DNA from 2 places in the Streptomyces noursei ATCC 11455 genome. Region 1 is predicted to be linked to the other one. Evidence: riboswitches for the same ligand, from Rfam matches in the RefSeq annotation. Region 1 holds a riboswitch; the other holds the start of a gene.

Evidence for each region. A riboswitch is a leader RNA that binds a small molecule or an ion and turns the genes downstream of it on or off. The one in region 1 is predicted to bind ZMP and ZTP.
Region 2: it holds a riboswitch for ZMP and ZTP, as region 1 does, so the genes downstream of both, SNOUR_RS34145 (bifunctional 5,10-methylenetetrahydrofolate dehydrogenase/5,10-methenyltetrahydrofolate cyclohydrolase) here and glyA (serine hydroxymethyltransferase) in region 1, are expected to answer to the same signal.

The regions. Positions count from the first base shown of each region.
Region 1 covers NZ_CP011533.1:3,892,315-3,896,762, forward strand. Annotated here, with positions in the region: gene pdxR (MocR-like pyridoxine biosynthesis transcription factor PdxR) at 1-187, shown strand, start outside; gene SNOUR_RS16220 (hypothetical protein) at 198-1,088, opposite strand; gene rocD (ornithine--oxo-acid transaminase) at 1,181-2,386, opposite strand; ZMP/ZTP riboswitch at 2,664-2,756, shown strand; gene glyA (serine hydroxymethyltransferase) at 2,797-4,074, shown strand; gene trpS (tryptophan--tRNA ligase) at 4,309-4,448, shown strand, end outside.
Region 2 covers NZ_CP011533.1:7,987,890-7,992,337, forward strand. Annotated here, with positions in the region: gene SNOUR_RS34125 (TetR/AcrR family transcriptional regulator) at 1-177, shown strand, start outside; gene SNOUR_RS47525 (hypothetical protein) at 330-803, shown strand; gene SNOUR_RS34135 (hypothetical protein) at 898-1,296, opposite strand; gene SNOUR_RS47530 (hypothetical protein) at 1,472-2,530, shown strand; ZMP/ZTP riboswitch at 2,600-2,687, shown strand; gene SNOUR_RS34145 (bifunctional 5,10-methylenetetrahydrofolate dehydrogenase/5,10-methenyltetrahydrofolate cyclohydrolase) at 2,715-3,584, shown strand; gene SNOUR_RS34150 (hypothetical protein) at 3,592-4,035, opposite strand; gene SNOUR_RS34155 (DUF5685 family protein) at 4,366-4,448, shown strand, end outside.

The DNA of each region.
Region 1 (4,448 bases):
CGAGCAGTCCATCACCCGGGCCGCGCTGTGGCAGGGGCTGGCGGTGCAGGGGCTGGCGCAGTTCACCGACCCGGCGGGCCCCGCGGTCGCCCGGGACGCGCTGGTCATCCCCTACGGCCGCCCGCCGGAGCACTCCTTCGCGACCATCCTGGACGCCCTGCTGCGGGCGCTGCCGCCGGGCGACTGACCGGGCCCGCTCAGGGGCGTTCCGCGGCCAACGGGGCGGGACCGGGTTCGGCCACCGGCTCGGCGGGGTGCGCGGCCGGCGCCTCGCCGAACCGGGCCAGGGCCAGCGCCCCCGCGACGGCCAGCGCGAAACCGGCGACGGCCAGCGGGGCCAGCCCCTCGCGGGTGCGGTCGCCGAGCCAGGCGACGCCGACCACGGCCGGGCCGAGCGTCTCGCCGATCACCATGCCGGCGGTGGCGGTGGTGACCGCGCCGCGCTGCAGGGCGGCGGTCAGCAGCAGGAAGGCCGCGGCCCCGCCGATCAGCAGCGCGTAGCTGGCGGGATTGGTGAGCAGGTCGGCCGGCCCGAAGCCGTCGATGAGCCGCACCGCCACCTCGACGACACCGAAGCCGAAGCCCGCGCCGAGGCCGAGCACGGCGGCGCGGGCCCGGTCCGGGAGACGGCCGGCCAGGGCGCCGCCGGCCAGCAGGGCGAGCGCGCAGACCAGCACCCCGATCCGCAGCGCGGGGGTGCCGGCGCGGTGCCCCTCGGCGCCGGACGACAGCGCCAGCAGGGCCAGGCCGCCGCAGACCACCGCGACCGCGCCCCACTCCGCACGCCGGAGGCGGACGCCCAGGACCGGCGCGGCGACCACCGCGGTCACCGCCAGGGTCGCCGCCAGCGCCGCGCCGACCGTGTAGATCGGCAGCGTCCGCAGCGCCACCAGCTCCAGCAGGAACCCCAGCCCGTCCAGCGCCAGTCCGAGCAGATACCGCCACTGCGTCAGCACCCGCAGCAGCAGCCGGGCGTCGACGCCGGACCCGGTGCCGGTCGGGGTGTCCCGGGCCGCCACGGCCTGGAACACGGACGCGGTGCCGAAGCACACGGCGGAGGCCAGTGCACAGATCATCCCGAGCAACATGGCCCGACTGTACGGGGCCACCGGGCCACGGGGGCAGGGGGCACCCGACCGGGTGCCCGGCGCGCATGCTCCACCCGCACGCCGGACAGGCCCTAGACGCCCAGCACCTCGCGGAGTCGGGCCAGGCCCCAGTCGAGGTCCTCCTCGCTGATGACCAGCGGCGGGGCGATCCGGATCGTCGCGCCGTGGGTCTCCTTGACCAGGACGCCGCGGGCCAGCAGCCGTTCGGCCACGGCCCGGCCGTCTCCGCGGGAGGGGTGGACGTCGATGCCGGCCCACAGGCCCCGGCCGCGGACCGCGTCCACCGCGCCGCCGCCCACCAGCGGCGCCAGCGCGCGGTGCAGGTGGTCGCCGAGTTCGGCGGCCCGCCGCTGGTACTCGCCGGTGCGCAGCAGCGCGATCACCTCCAGCCCGACCGCGCAGGCCAACGGGTTGCCGCCGAACGTCGAGCCGTGCTCGCCGGGCCGGAAGACCCCCAGCACCTCGCGGGAGGACACCACGGCGGACACCGGCACCACCCCGCCGCCCAGCGCCTTGCCCAGCACGTACACGTCGGGCACCACGCCCTCGTGTTCGCAGGCGAAGGTGGTCCCGGTGCGGCCGAGCCCGGACTGGATCTCGTCGGCGACGAAGAGCACGTTCCGGGCCCGGGTCAGCTCGCGCACGCCGGCCAGGTAGCCGCGCGGCGGCACCACGACGCCGGCCTCGCCCTGGATCGGCTCCAGCAGCACGGCGACGGTGTCCGCGTCGACGGCCGCGTCCAGGGCGGCCAGGTCGCCGTAGGGGACGACGGTGAAGCCGGGGGTGTACGGGCCGAAGTCGGCGCGGGCCTCGGGGTCGGTGGAGAAGGAGACGACGGTGGTGGACCGGCCGTGGAAGTTGTTCTCCGCGACGACGATCCGGGCCCGGCCGTCGGGGACGCCCTTGACCTTGTAGCCCCACTTGCGGGCCGTCTTGACGGCGGTCTCCACCGCCTCCGTGCCGGTGTTCATCGGCAGGACGAGTTCCATCCCGCACAGGTCGGCGAGCTGGGTGCAGAAGTCGGCGAAACGGTCGTGGTGGAAGGCGCGGGAGGTGAGCGTGACCCGCTCCAGCTGGGCGCGCGCGGCGTCCAGCAGGCGGCGGTTGCCGTGGCCGAAGTTGAGCGCGGAGTACCCGGCGAGCAGGTCCAGGTAGCGGCGGCCGGTGACGTCGGTCATCCAGGCGCCCTCGGCGGTGGCCACGACGACGGGGAGCGGCTGGTAGTTGTGCGCGCTGTGGGCCTCGGCGGCGGCGATGAACGCTTCCGTGGATGTCACGGCTGACTCCGTCCGGTGGGCCGGACCGGCGGGCCCGACCGTATCGGCGGGGGCCGGCCCCGCCGTCGTGCTCTCCGGCCTCTCGTTGCTCCTGCGGCCTCCCCCGTCCCTTCCCTTCCATTGTCGGGCCCGGGGGCAAGCGCCCGCAGACCATGCGCCGGTCCCCCGGCCGGCCCTCCGCCCGGTGCGGCGGGGGCGCGTGCCGGGGCAGTTCGCGGCGTCGGCCGGGGCGCGCCGCACAGCGGGCGGGACGTCGCGGACAGGCCCTAGACTTCCGGTGCGCAGCCGCGACTGGCGTACGGGGAACGGACCCCGAGGGAGCGGTGCGCGGCCACACGCCTACGAGGTGCCGCCCGCCTGGGTACCCCGGGACCACGACCGACCACCGATCGATCGCCCCGGAGGACGCCATGACGGCCCATCCCGCCACCCATCCCGCCCTGCACGCCACCGACCCCGAACTCGCCGCGCTGGTCGACGCCGAGGAGCGGCTCCAGGCCGACACCCTGCGGCTGATCCCCAGTGAGAACTACGTCTCCGCGGCCGTGCTGGAGGCCACCGGAACGGTCCTGCAGAACAAGTACAGCGAGGGCTACCCGGGCCGCCGCTACTACGAGGGCCAGCAGAACATCGACCTCGTGGAGACGCTGGCCGTCGAGCGCGCCAAGGCCCTCTTCGGCGTCGAGCACGCCAACGTCCAGCCGTACTCCGGCTCGCCCGCGAACCTCGCCGTGTACCTCGCCTTCGCCTCCCCCGGCGACACGGTGCTGGGCATGTCGCTGCCGATGGGCGGGCACCTCACGCACGGCTGGGGCGTCTCGGCGACCGGGACGTGGTTCAACGGGGTGCGGTACGGCGTACGGGCCGACACCGGGCGGATCGACTTCGACCAGGTGCGCGACCTGGCCCTGAAGGAGCGCCCGAAGATCATCTTCTGTGGCGGCACGGCCGTTCCGCGGACCATCGACTTCGCCGCCTTCGGCGCGATCGCGCGGGAGGTCGACGCGGTGCTCGTCGCGGACATCGCGCACATCGCCGGTCTGGTGGCGGGCGGCGCGCACCCCTCCCCCGTGCCGCACGCCGACGTCGTGGCGACCACCACCCACAAGACGCTGCGCGGCCCGCGCGGCGCGATGCTGATGTCCCGCGCCACCCACGCCAAGGCGATCGACAAGGCGGTCTTCCCGGGCCTGCAGGGCGGGCCGCACAACCACACCACGGCCGCCATCGCGGTGGCGCTGCGCGAGGCGTCCGCGCCGTCCTTCCGGGAGTACGCGCACGCCGTCGTCGCCAACGCCAAGGCGCTCGCCGAGGCGCTGCTGGCGCGCGGCTTCGACCTGGTCTCCGGCGGCACCGACAACCACCTGGTGCTGATCGACCTGACGTCGAAGGAGGTGCCCGGCAAGGTCGCCGCCAAGGCCCTGGACCGGGCCGGGATCGTGGTGAACTACAACACCGTGCCGTTCGACCCGCGCAAGCCGTTCGACCCGTCCGGGATCCGGATCGGCACCCCGTCGCTGACCTCGCGCGGGCTGGGGACGGCGGACATGCCGAAGGTCGCGGAGTGGATCGACCGCGGCGTGCGGGCCGCGGCCGGCGCCGACGAGGAGGCGCTGGCGACGATCCGCAAGGAGGTGGCGGACCTGATGGCCGCCCATCCGGCCCCGGGCCTGCCCCTGGGCGGCTGACCCCCGGAGCCCCGCGAGCACCCGGAGCACCCGGAGCACGGGAGCACCGGGAATACCCCTCACCACCCCCACGTTGTGGCCCCGTAGGGGGCGCCTGCGTCCCCTACGGGATGTGTTCGGCCACCCCCTGCGGGCCTCCACGCCCGGGCCCCCGGCGGACCTGAGACAATGCTTGCCATGGCTCTCGATCGCCCGTCCGCCACCCACCACCACCCCAAGGGGAATGGCTCCGCCATGCCGCGTCCGCCTCGTGTGCTCTCCGGAATCCAGCCCACCGCCGGCTCCTTCCACCTCGGCAACTACCTCGGTGCGGTGCGCCAGTGGGTGGCGCTCCAGGAGTCCCACGACGCGTTCTACATGGTGGTCGACCTGCA
Region 2 (4,448 bases), 4.1 Mb from region 1:
CGGGCCGAGGACGGCGCGCTGCGCGGCGATCTGGCGCTGTCCTGGCTGCTGGGCATCGGCCTGATGCGCGTGGTGGTCGGAAAGGAGCCACTGGCCAGCGCCGATCCGAACACCGTCTCGCGCCTGGTCGGGGAGGCCCTGGGCACCCTGCTGGAAGGACTGCCGAAGGCGGAGTGACGCCGTGCGGCAGGGATGTGCTCGGGGTGGCGCGGCCGGTGCTGCGTTCCGGTGACCCTCCGGCGGGTCTCCGCACAGGGCTGGATGGCCGACCTATTGTCGCGATTGCAGCAGAATGTTCCTTTTCTGCCCAGCTGAGTAAAGGTGGAACAATGCTTCGTTCGATTCCTCGCGGGCTTGCGGTGGCCGGCCTCGCCGCGGCCACCCTGGTGGTCCCGGCGGCGGGCGCCGCCACCGCGACGACCCCCAGCAGCGCGCACACCACGCTGTGCCCCGCCCACAGCCGGTGCCACGCCAAGCCGGCCCGCCACCACGGCAAGGGCGGCAGCCACGAAGGCCGGCACGGGCGCGCCCGTTACGACGACGGTTACGGGCGCAGCAGCGAGCACCGTCGCTACGACGACGACTACGGCCGCCGGGACGACGACTACGGCCGCCGCGACGACGACGGCGGCCGTCGCAGCGACTCGGGTCGGCGCGACGACGACTCCGGGCGCCGTAGCGACGGCGGGCGCCGCGGCGACTCGGGTCGGCGCGACGACGACGGCCGCGAGGAGTCGGCCCGCCTCGCCGACGGCCTGGGCCGGCACGGCCTCCTCGGCCTCGACTTCCTCGGGCTGCTCTAGTCGTCGAGTTCCAGCGCGTCGCCACCCCAGTGGGCCCGGGTCCGGCACCCGGGCCCACCGGCATGAGGAGGCGCCACCCTCCCCGGCCGTGCCGTCACGGGTGTGCGAGCGGCCGCAATCCGCCGTGCACCGGTGTCAGTTCGCTCGCGTACCGGGCCGGCGGCACCGGAAGGGTGCGGCGCGGCGGCAGCACGTCCGGCGCCCGGTGCGGCCGCAGCGCGGTCAGCGCCATCTCGGTCTCCTCCATCAGTGCCCGGTAGGACACCAGTCGCTGCCATTCGGGATCGGCGACCCCGGGCACCGTCGCGCACCGCTCCGTCCAGATCTGCACCAGCCCCGCGTACACGGGGGTCTGCCGGACGACCTCGGCGTTGATCCGCGGCGGCGCGGGTGCGACCTCCGTGCCGGGCGGCAGGGACGGGTCCATCGGAGGGCGGGGGACGAAGGCGGTTCGGCCATGGCCGGCAACGGTGACGGATGAGGGAACACTCATGGCCGTTGAAACGATGCGTCCCGACGATCGGTCACTGCGGATACGCCCGGTCGGCCCCGCATACCCCGTCTCATAACATCCCAAAGCACTGCGCGCGATGCAGGGAATATCACCTCTTACAGTGATCTCTCATTGAGAACCGGACCAACACCGGCCAAAAGGCGTTGACGCTGACATGGAACCGAGGGAGTTGTGGGAGCGCCACGCGGTACTCGCACAGGCGTTTTGCATCAGCGATGACGAGGTCCGCCGGACGCAAGGACTCCTCGACGAGGCCGAGGCCCGCCGCTCGCGGACCCTGGCCGCCTTCGCGGTGACCGTGGGCAGCGACGAGGTGGTCGCCGATCTGCTCGGCCTCGACGCCCGCGAAGTGCGCCTGGCCCGCCGTACGGTCGGCAAGGACGACGCCCGTGCGGTGGCCAAGAGCCTGCTCGACGAGTCCGCCAGGGAGCGCCGCGCCGCCCGTCGGGCCGACACCTCGGAGCGGCCGGAGCGGCCGGAGCAGAACCGGTCCATCTCGCCGGCCGCCGCGGCCGCCGCGGCCGCGGCCGCCGCAGCCGCGATCGGCAACGGCTGGCCCCGGGCCACCACCGCGGGCAGCGCGTCCACCATCCCCGTCGCCCCGGCCGCCCCGCCGGACGCCACCCGCATCCCCCCGCGCCCGGCCGCGCCCGCGCCCATGCCGCCGCCCGCCCCCACGCCCCCGCCCGTCACCGAACCGGCCTGGTCACCGGCGCTGGACGCGGTCCTGGTGCACAGTCACCACACCGGCGCCGACCTCTCGGCGCTCGCCGCCGAACTGGGCCTGGACGTGGCGATCCTGGCCGCCCGCGCCCACCAACTCGCCGCCGAGTCCCACACCGCCCGCCCCACGGCACCGGACCGCATCGGCCGCCACCGACGGATGGCCGACGCCCAACCCACCGCCCCGGCCGACGCCGGCCACCAGCCCCGCACCGAGGCTCCACCGCCCCACTCCCCGTACGAGCCGCACGCCACCTGGGCGTCGCCCGGCCACCCCGCCGCGTGGGCGGCGCCACAGGATCCCTATGCCTCCTGGACGCCACAGGAGGCCCACGCCGCCTGGTCATCCCCACCGCCACCGGTGGCGGCGGCGCCCACCTGGGATCCCAGCGCCGTCACCGTCGCCCAGCACGACTGGGACGGCATCCTCAGCCAATGGGAGGCCGCCAGCGCGCCGTACACCTCCAGTCCGGGGCAACAATTCCCCTGACCCCGGGCGGCCCGCGCCGCCGCCCGCGAACACCCGTTCCCACCGTCTCCCGGTCATCGCCTAAAGTGGTGCGCGAGCCGTGACTGGCGCTTGGGTGGAGTACCACCGGGAAGCGGCTCGGCCACTTCGGCCAATGCCGTGCGCCTGGGCGATCCCGTACGACGTACGACGCTCAGGAGGCGCCATGTCGCAGACCACGTCCCCCACCGCCCGCCTGATGGACGGCAGCGCGCTCGCCCGTCGGATGGTCGGGGAGGCCGCCGAGCGCGCCGCGGCACTCGCCGCGCGCACCGGCCGGGCGCCGTGCCTGGCCACCGTCCTCGTGGGCGACGACCCGGCCTCGGTCACCTACGTCCGGATGAAGCGCAACCGCTGCGCCGAGGCCGGCGTCCAGTCGCGGCACATCGCGCTGCCCGCCGACACCACCACCGCCCAACTCGTCGACACCATCGGCGAGTTGTCGGACGACTCCGGTGTGCACGGCATCCTGCTCCAGCACCCGGTCGGTCCGCACATCGACGAGCGCGCGGCCTTCGAGGCCATCGCCCCCGAGAAGGATGTCGACGGGGTCACCGCGCACTCCTTCGCCGCGATGAGCCTCGGCATGGACGGCTTCGCGTCCTGCACCCCCGGCGGCATCATGCACCTCCTGGACCACTACGACGTCGATCTGACCGGCAAGCACGCGGTGGTCGTCGGGCGCAGCGCGATCCTCGGCAAGCCCGTGGGGATGCTGCTGCTCGGCCGCGACGCCACCGTCACCTACTGCCACTCCCGCACCACCGACCTCGCCGCCCACACCAGGGAGGCCGATGTGCTGATCGCCGCGGTCGGCCGTCCCCGCTTCCTCCACGGCGACCAGCTCAAGCCCGGAGCCGTCGTCATCGACGCCGGCTACAACCCCGGCAACGTCGGCGATGTCGACTTCCCGTCCGCGGCGGCGGTCGCGAGCCTGATCACCCCCGTGCCCGGAGGTGTCGGCCCGATGACCATCGCCACCCTGCTCACCCAGACCGTCGACGCGGCCACCCGGCAGCTGGGGGCGGCGGGCTGAGGCCCGATCACGCCACCGTGACCGTGGCCTTCCAGAGCAGGACATGGTGTGCGCAGAGCGAGCCGGGGGAGGCGTGACAGGTCCGCCGCGCGGTGAGCGTGGCGGTGCCCCGTCCGGCCGCGACGAAGCGTCCGGTGGTGCCGCCGGCCGGTGTCACGCCGGCCGCCGTGCGCCGGAGCACCGCGGTGCCGCCGGCGACCGGAGCGCTCCAGGCGTAGGTCGTGCCGCCGGTGCGCTCACCGGTGAGCCGGACCTCGATCACGTCCCCGGTGTGCACGGTGAGCGTCCGGCCGTTGTCCGCGTCGGCGAGCAGGACGCCGTGGGCCGGGGTGGCCCGGACCGCACGGGGGAGGGCCGGGCCCGGCGCGGCCGGCGCCGTGGCGGAGGCCGTTCCCATGCCCAGTGCCGCACTCGCGGCGCACGCCGCGGCCAGATACCTCGTCGCCTTCATGGGACTCCAAATGCCGGAAGAGGACCGTCGGTCGAGAGCCGGGCGCGGGCGCGGCCCGGTCGTCCGCGCGGTGGCGCCGTCATGCTCTCAGGCGGGGCGGCCCGGTGGTATCAGCAGAAAGAGTGAACGGCGGCGGGGGTGGGCGGGTTGATCCGGTCAGGGTGAGGCCCGGTGCGGGGCTCGGCGTGATGCCGGTTCGATGCTGGTTCGGCGCCTGGGGTGTTGCCCCGCGCGCGGGGTGTGCGCGCAGGTCACGGGCCCGGTGGGTAGCATTCCCTGCCGCCGCAGCTGCCGGCTCATGCTCATGTCATACGGGGGGTTTGCTCTTACATGTTCGGAATCGTCAGGCCCTGTTCCCATCGGCTGACCCAAGGGCTCAAGACCGAGTGGATGGCCCACTTGTGCGGCCTGTG